One region of the Rhizobium sp. YTUHZ044 genome, then DNA from elsewhere that is predicted to be linked to it. Evidence: riboswitches for the same ligand, from Rfam matches in the RefSeq annotation. Region 1 holds a riboswitch; the other holds the start of a gene.

Region 1 (4,422 bases):
GGAAATGTCCTTGCCGAGATCCTTATAGGAGAGGTCGCCATTATATTCGCTCGCCTCACTCACCTGCAGGATCTCCGAGCAGAGATTGCTCATGGAGATGCGGCCGGCGATCGGGTTCGCCCGGTTCACCGTGTCCTCGAACATGAGGTAGGGGTAACCGCTCTCGAACTGGATTTCGGCGATCACCTGGAAGAATTCCCGCGCCTTGATCTTCTTCTTCGAGATACGGGCGTCCGCCACCATCTCCCGGTACTTTTCCGTCACCGAGATCTCGGTGAAGGGTACGCCGTAGACCCGCTCCACGTCATAGGGTGAGAACAGGTACATGTCCTCATTGTTCCTGGCGAGCTCGAAGGTGATATCAGGCACGACGACGCCGAGCGACAGCGTCTTAATGCGGATCTTCTCATCGGCATTTTCGCGCTTGGTGTCGAGGAAACGCATGATGTCGGGATGATGCGCGTTGAGATAGACCGCGCCCGCGCCTTGGCGCGCGCCGAGCTGGTTGGCGTAGGAGAAGCTATCTTCCAAGAGCTTCATCACCGGGATGATGCCGGAGGACTGTTTCTCGATCTGCTTGATCGGCGCGCCGGCCTCGCGGATATTCGTCAGCGACAGCGCCACGCCGCCGCCGCGCTTCGATAGCTGCAGTGCCGAATTGATCGACCGGCCGATCGATTCCATATTGTCCTCGACCCGCAGCAGGAAGCAGGAAACGAGTTCGCCGCGCTGCTTCTTGCCGGCATTCAAGAAAGTCGGCGTCGCCGGCTGGAAACGCCCGGAAATGATCTCGTCGACCATGTCACGGGCAAGCGCCTCATCGCCCCGCGCCAAGGTCAGCGCCACCATGCAGATGCGGTCCTCATAGCGCTCGAGATAGCGCTTTCCGTCGAAGGTCTTCAGCGTATAGCTGGTGTAATATTTGAAAGCGCCGAGGAAGGTCGGGAAGCGGAATTTCCGCGCATAGGCCTGATCGAAGAGGCCGCGGACGAAATTGAAGGAATACTGGTCGAGAACCTCCCGCTCGTAATAGCCCTCGGTCACGAGGTAATCGAGCTTTTCCCGGAGATTGTGAAAGAACACGGTGTTCTGGTTCACATGCTGCAGGAAATACTGCTTGGCCGCCATGCGGTCCTTGTCGAGCTGGATCCTGCCCTCATCGTCATAGAGGTTCAGCATCGCGTTCAGTGCGTGATAGTCGAGTGTTTCGGCCGCTTTAAGTGGTTTTGCGCCTGTATCCCGCGTCAGATTTGTTCCCGTGTCCAAAATCGTCCCATCCCGTCTTTGACATTGGCGACATCCTCGGCTGTTCCCAGGAGCTCGAACCGGTAGAGGTACGGCACCTGGCACTTCTTCGAGATGACGTCGCCGGCAAGCCCGTAGGTCTCGCCAAAATTGCTGTTGCCCGCGGCAATCACGCCGCGGATGTTGGAGCGGTTTTCCGCCTCTTTGAGGAAACGGATCACCTGCTTGGGCACGGCGCCCTTGACGATCCCTGGGCCGCCGTCCCCACAATAGGTGGGCGAGATCAGCACATAGGGTTCGCGAATGTGGATGTCTTCAGCGCCGACGGGAATGCGCGTCGCGCGCAATCCCAACTTCTCGACGAAACGATGGGTGTTCCCGGATCGGCTGGAATAATAGACGATCAGCCCCACCGCTTTTCTCCGGTCAGGAGAGCGCGCTGATCATGTCGGGGCGGAAGCCCGCCCAATGCTGCTCGCCGGCAACGACGACCGGAACCTGCATGTAGCCCATGCCAAGCACGCGATCGAGCGCTTCGGCATCCTCGGAAATATCGACGATCTCATAATCGACGCCCAGGCGATCGAGGGCGCGGTAAGTGGCCGTGCATTGGACACAGGCCGGCTTGCTGTAAACGGTAACGCTCATCATCTTCCTCGTGATGTCAGTGAATGCAGGACACAGGACTGGGATCGGGCGCCGTGCGACGTCCGGGGCAATGCTTGATAATGATCTGGCAAAGTTGGCGCTTTAAACGCCCGACATCATCCCTCGCAGGATGTGCACGGGCGGCGGCTTTGATGTTCTCGACATGACTTCAAACCCCCGAAATGCTCATGCGGACGTTCGGGGCAGCGCAACAGACACGGATCATTCCGCTTCATGCACGCGACCTTCCGGACACCCCGCCCGTGGACGTTTCGTTCGAGGCAGGTCTCCTGGCTCACGGGTCGAAGCACCCTGCCCCAGCCTTCCCGGAGCATCATGCTCCAGTGACCTGAAATCGGACAGTTGCTCGCCGCTTACAGTTGCGGGGGCAGCTCCGGCATTGTCGCACCATGATGGCGCAGCGCACCGTATTCCCGTCTTAGCCCGCGATCCTCACGAATCGAAGGAACCTTGAACACTAGATATAGTACGCGAATCGTAATTCACGTCAACGGATGGTTTGTGCATTGCGTTACGGCAGGTTTGAAATCGCTGCATTCCTGTGAAAAACATGGACAACGAAAGCTTAACGAAAACAGGCTTGGAGATGACCGTGGTGGGGCTGGCCTATAGCCAGCTGCCAGGCTGCGGATAGACGACGCAAAACCCGCGACGTCATCCTCGGCCTTGTGCTGCCTTGTGCCGACGATCCACCCAGGTCCATTCTGAAAATAAGAGCTTTCCTGCCAGATAATTGCAGTGGTGAGATGCTCGGCACAAGGCCGAGCATGAGACCTTGTCAGCAAACTGAGCGCCGACCTAACGGATGACCGGCCCCGAATCGCTGGTCTTCAAACCGCCACCGGCAAAACATTCATCCCCGTACACGAAGCAGCCTGAGCGCGTTGATCGTCACCAGCACCGTGGCACCGGTATCGGCGAGGATCGCCGGCCAGAGCCCGGTCATGCCGGCGATCGTCGTCACCAGGAAGACAGCCTTCAGCCCGATCGCAATGGTGATATTCTCAAGGATATTGCGCATCGTCCGCTTGGAAAGCGCGATCATCCGCGCCACGTCGCCGACGCGTCCATGCAGCACGGCGGCATCCGCGGTCTCCAGCGCCACATCGGTGCCGCCGCCCATGGCGATACCGATGTCGGCGGCGGCGAGCGCCGGCGCGTCGTTGATGCCGTCGCCGACCTTGGCGACGACGAAGCCCTGACGCTTCAATTCGCCGACGACCCGCTGCTTGTCTTCGGGCATCATCTCGCCGCGCCAGTCGATATCGAGCATGCCGGCGACGGCTGCCGCCGTCCGCTTGTTGTCGCCGGTCAGCATCATCGCCTTGACACCGGCCAATTTGAGCGCGGAGAGCCCCGCCCCGGCATCCTCGCGCGGCTCGTCGCGCATGGCGATCAGGCCGGCCGCAGTGCCATTGACGAGCAGCACCGATACGCTCTTGCCCTCATCATTGAGCCCTGCAATACGCGCTTCCTGCTCCCCGTTCAGCGCCCCGCACTCGCGGGCGGCGGGCGGCGACAAGAGATCCAATGTCTCGCCGCCGACCTTGCCGGTGACACCCTTGCCCGGCAGCGCTTCCAGTTCGAAGGCCGGCGGCACGGGCACGCCGTCCGCCTTGGCGCGGTGGAGAATCGCCAGTGCCAGCGGATGGCTGGAGCCCTGCTCGAGCACAGCCGCGCGCGACAGGAGCTGCGCCTCACCCAATCCGAAGGAAACAATGTCCGTCACCCGAGGCTTGCCTTCCGTCAACGTGCCTGTCTTGTCGAAGGCGACCATCGTCACCGTGCCGAGCGTCTCCAGCACCGCGCCGCCCTTCATTAAGAGCCCGCGCCGCGCGCCCGCCGACAGCGAAGCGGCGATCGCCGCCGGCGTCGAAATGACGAGCGCGCAGGGGCAGCCGATCAGCAGGATGGCAAGGCCTTTGTAGATCCATTCACCCCACGCGCCGCCGAGAAACAACGGCGGAACGACCGCGACAAGTGCGGCGACGACGACCACGCCCGGCGTGTAATAGCGAGAGAACCGATCGATGAAGCGCTCCGTCGGCGCCTTCGATTCCTGCGCTTCTTCCACCAGCTTGACGACGCGGGCGATGGTATTGTCGGCAGCGGCCGCCGTGACGCGAACCCTGAGCACCGCATCACCGTTGACCGTACCGGCATAGACGCCGGCATCGACGCCCTTGCGCACCGGCGTGCTCTCGCCCGTCACCGGGGCCTCGTCGATCGCACTCTCGCCTGAGACGATGACGCCGTCCGCCGAAATGCGGTCGCCGGGGCGAACCATGATGACCGCGCCGACGGCAAGGCTTTCCGCCGGCACCTCCCGCATCTGGCCATTGTCTTCGAGCAACGCGGTTTTCGGCACCAGGGCCGTCAGCGACTGGATGCTTTCGCGCGCCTTGCCCGCCGCCACGCCTTCGAGCAACTCGCCGACGAGGAACAGGAAGACGACGGTCGCCGCTTCCTCGCCCGCATTGATGATGACGGCGCCGACGGCGGCGATCG
Region 2 (4,422 bases), 1.7 Mb from region 1:
TTAAGAGACAAGGTACGGCGAATGGACGCCACCTTTGACCGATCGACACTTTCTCACTTCCGGACGATGCCGTGAAACGCCGAAACCTGTCTCTTGCTCTTGTGCTTGCGCTGGCATCGCCGGCTGCCGCACAGAGCAGCGCCGTCTGCAACGACCTGCGTGGTCGCCTGGCCGACCTACCACGATCGATCGGCAACAATAACGGGCAGGAAGCGCGCCAATATGCCAGCGCAATCGCCGAGCAGAACCTCGAGCTGCGCAAGGTCCGCAACGATCTGCGCAGCTATGGCTGCACCTCGGGTAGCATGGTGGTGATCGGCGGCGAGAATGCCGATTTTTGCGCCGAGCTTTCTGATGCCGAAGCCCGGATGGTCGACAATATCCGTTATCTCCAGGATCAGCGCGACGAGTTGCGCAGCCAGGCCGGCGATGACGACGCGCGCCGGGAATTGACGGCGGCCCTCGAACGCAATGGCTGCAGCAGCGACAATTTCTATGCCCCGACCGAGCGCAGCGCCAGCGATCCTGCCCCAAGCGTCGAGGAACAGGCGATGCGCACCGACACCTTCATCCCGCTTGGCGGCGGTGAAGAGGCCGATCCATTTTACGGCCTGCCGAGGGCCGAAATGTTTTCGCCGGTCAGCACCATTTGCGTTCGCAGCTGCGACGGCGGCTTCTTCCCGATCAGCTCGAACACCACCTCGGTCGATTTCGGCCGCGATGCGCAGACCTGCGCCAAGATGTGCCCCGGCATCGAGACCGAGCTCTTCTATCGCGACGTGACCAGCACCGAAGCCTCGAACATGATCTCGGTCGCAACAGGCGCGCCCTATAGCGCCATGAAGAACGCCTTTGCCTACAAGAACCGCGCTCCCGGCGAGAAAAATACCTGCGCCTGCAATCTGACCGCCTATTACGAGGAGATGCGCGGCAAGCAGACCCTGAGCGAACCGCCGCAACAGGGCTCGATCACGACGGTCCGCACCAATCCGCCGGCGAAAGATACTGCGGCAGCAGCAGTCCCGCCGCAGCCATCCGTTCCCGAGCGTCCCTACGACCCCACGCAGAACAAGGTCCGTCAGGTCGGCCCGCAATTCCTTGCTGGCGACCAGGGCTCGATCGACCTTGCCAATCCGGCGACGCCGGGCCCGCAACCACAACAGCAGTAATTGCTAAGGGTCGTTGCGTCCCCATCCGTCGTGGAAAACCAGTTCCTCGAGCGGCAGCCGCTGCCGCCAGCCTTTGACCGAGAGTTCCGGTTCATCATAAAGCCGATCGACAAAGCCGGCGCAGAGCCAAGCGACCACCTCGATATGCTCGGGTATGCCGAGAATTGATTTCAGGTCGCCTTCACGAAAGATGCTGACCCAGCCGATGCCGACCCCTTCGGCGCGGGCCGCAAGCCAGAGGTTCTGGATGGCGCAAACGGTCGAATAGGAATCCATCCGCGGATTGTGCGTCCGTCCCAGCACCACGCTGCCGCCGCGAGTGGGATCGCAGGTCACGCATATGCCGAGCGGCGCCTCCACGATGCCTTCGAGCTTGAGGGACCGATAGGCCTGCCGCCGCTCGCCTTCGAACATCGACGCCGCCTCTTCGTTGGCCTTGGCAAAGGCGTCGCGCACGCGCGCACGGACAGCTGGACTATTCACCAGAATGAAATTCCATGGCTGCATGAAGCCGACCGACGGCGCATGATGGGCGGCTGTCAGGAGCCGCGCCACGACGTCGTCGGGCAACGGATCGGGCAGGAACTGGCTGCGCACGTCACGCCGCGTCATGATCGCGTGATACACGGCTTCGCGCTCGGCCAGCGAAAAACCGGACGCCGCCGAAAGGGCATCCGCATCAAAGGGTCGCATCGTCAAATCCCCAACAACGCAACCGCCCGCCGTCCGCGCGGGTTGGGTCTATCTCGCCAGGCCGGTCTTCTGACTTGGCTTCATCCATCTGCCGCAGCCTTCCCGGCAAAAGCCAGTGGCGCGATGAAGCGGCAGACGTCGGCCTTACAGCGTTGGGCACGTTCCGGCCTTGCACCGGATTCCCGATTCTCCCGCCTGGACGGCGGGCACCTGACGGCGCATCTATTTCAGGAAAACGACGCGGCGGCAAGTGCACGCAGACCGAACCTGAAACCAGGCTGCATATGGCTGATCGAGGGGCGGATCACCGGGCAGACAACCCCCTCCTCGGCGATCTTTTGGTCGCAGGAGGAAACAGCCTCTGTGTGCCCGCCCATCCTCCTCTACTTTATGATTTATTCACACATCAAATCCACACTGCCTTTGCGCGTTTTGGGTCGCAAACTCCGACATGGGCATGAGCGCTCGTGATGTGACCGTCAGCGTCGATGCCGTGCTGATATGCCGGTCGCGAAGATGGTCGACCGAGCCGCAATTCCAGGCTCCACGGATGTTCCAATTCTTGAAAACGATGCCCCTGACAGCCAAGCTGGCGGCGATTATCGTTGCCGTCAATCTCTGCGGCATTTCCGCCTTGGCCACCTATACATGGATGTATGAAACCCGGGCGCTGGTTGATGGCGCCCACGCAAATTGGTCCAAGGATGCGAAGCAGTTTGCATCTCTGGCCGCCGGCGGCGTCAAATGGGGCAAGGCGAACGCCGTTCGCGAGGCTTATTCGCTGTATCGTGACGATCCCTCGCTCGATCTTGTGCAATTTGCCGCATTCAACGCAGAGCTCGCTGCCGTCGACAGCTGGACCCGCGACGGCGTTTCCGGTTTGCCAACGCCGGCCGACCTGGCGACCCGCCTCAGCGCAAAACCCGACAAAACGACGATCGATGACAGCGGAATGTCCGCCGGTTTGGTCACGATTATCGCGCCGCTGCCGCTGGACAAGTCGGGCAAGACAACCGGCTACATCGTCACGAACTGGTCTGTCGAAAAAATCACGTCCGAAGTCCGCCAGAAGGTCCTCGTTTCGCTGCTCACGCAGTCCGCCATCACCGTTCTCGCCGTCATCGCTTTCCTCCTCGCCATGCGCAGCCTCGTTGGCAGGCCGCTCAGGATCCTCAGCAAACGAATTGGCGCGCTGCAGAATGGCGACCTCGCCTCCTCCGTCGCCTACAAGGAGAATGGCGACGAAATCGGCTTCCTCGCCCGTGCGCTGGAGGTCTTCCGTCACGAGGCGATCGCAAAGGTCGAAAGAGAGCAAGTCACTGCCGAGCAGACCGCCTCGTTCGACGCCGAACGGGCCCGCAACGCATTGCTGACGGAAGAATCCGGCAACAGGCAACGGCTGGTGATGACCACTCTTGCGAACGCATTGGAAAGACTGGCCGCCGGCGACTTCTCGATCCAGCTTGCCGATCTCGGCCCTGAATTCGATAAATTGCGGCAGGACTTCAACAACATGGTCCAGGCCGTCGCAGCCGCGCTGACAGAGATAAAGATCGCTTCCGTCGCGGTTGAGGGCGGATCGAGCGAGCTGGCTTCCTCCGCAGATCAGCTGGCCAAACGGACCGAACAGCAGGCGGCAGCACTGGAACAGACCGCTGCGGCACTAGATGAAGTGACGACGACGGTCAAAACATCGTCGCAGCGGGCTGAAAATGCCGGACAATTGGTCGAGGAAACCAAGCGAGGTGCTCACGTCTCGGCGACGGTGGTGCGCGACGCGATCGGCGCGATGGACCGGATCCAAACCTCCTCCAGTCAGATCGGCCGCATCATCGGCGTCATCGACGAAATCGCATTCCAGACGAATCTGCTGGCGCTGAATGCCGGCGTCGAGGCCGCACGTGCCGGCGAGGCCGGCAAGGGATTTGCGGTTGTCGCACAGGAGGTTCGTGAACTCGCCCAGCGCTCGGCAAATGCGGCAAAGGAAATCAAGAACCTGATCAACGTTTCCGGCCAAGAGGTTGCTGCCGGCGTCGGGCTGGTGAACGAGACTGGCGACGCTCTCCTGAAGATCGAGGAGCAGATCAACCGCATCAGCGACAGCATCGCTACCCTCGTTCAGTCCTATCGCGAGCAGGCGACCGGTCTGCAGGAAATCAACGGCGCGATCAACCAGATGGATCATGCGACGCAGCAGAACGCGGCCATGGTCGAAGAAACGAACGCGGCCTGCCAAGAGCTGCTGTCGCAGGGACGCCGGCTGCAGGATTCGGCCGGCCGGTTCCTCGTCGGCGCATCCTTGGCGAGTCAGCCGAGGCCGGTCCAGCCGAGCGCCAGTCAATCTCGTCCGGAAACCAGAACCGTCGTGCCGCGGCTTGCAGGAAATGCAGCCGTTGCCGCTTCTCCCGGTGCCTGGGAGGAGTTCTGACGCCGCCCCCCCGACGAGACTTTATTTTTCAGCAACTGATCACAGGAAGGGAACAGTTATGAAGAGAGTTGTGACCGCATTGCTTTTCACCTCTGCCGCTATCGTCGCGCCCATGAGCGTATCGATGGCTGA

Evidence for each region. A riboswitch is a leader RNA that binds a small molecule or an ion and turns the genes downstream of it on or off. The one in region 1 is predicted to bind cobalamin.
Region 2: linked by a shared signal. The riboswitch ahead of bluB (5,6-dimethylbenzimidazole synthase) and the one ahead of nrdH (glutaredoxin-like protein NrdH) in region 1 are both predicted to bind cobalamin.

The regions. Positions count from the first base shown of each region.
Region 1 covers NZ_CP101426.1:3,857,811-3,862,232, forward strand. Annotated here, with positions in the region: gene nrdE (class 1b ribonucleoside-diphosphate reductase subunit alpha) at 1-1,266, opposite strand, end outside; gene nrdI (class Ib ribonucleoside-diphosphate reductase assembly flavoprotein NrdI) at 1,245-1,658, opposite strand; gene nrdH (glutaredoxin-like protein NrdH) at 1,672-1,893, opposite strand; cobalamin riboswitch at 2,157-2,382, opposite strand; gene NL154_RS18935 (heavy metal translocating P-type ATPase) at 2,768-4,422, opposite strand, start outside.
Region 2 covers NZ_CP101426.1:2,188,240-2,192,661, forward strand. Annotated here, with positions in the region: gene NL154_RS10915 (DUF2865 domain-containing protein) at 72-1,169, shown strand; gene bluB (5,6-dimethylbenzimidazole synthase) at 1,173-1,862, opposite strand; cobalamin riboswitch at 1,905-2,091, opposite strand; gene NL154_RS10925 (methyl-accepting chemotaxis protein) at 2,413-4,290, shown strand; gene NL154_RS10930 (hypothetical protein) at 4,349-4,422, shown strand, end outside.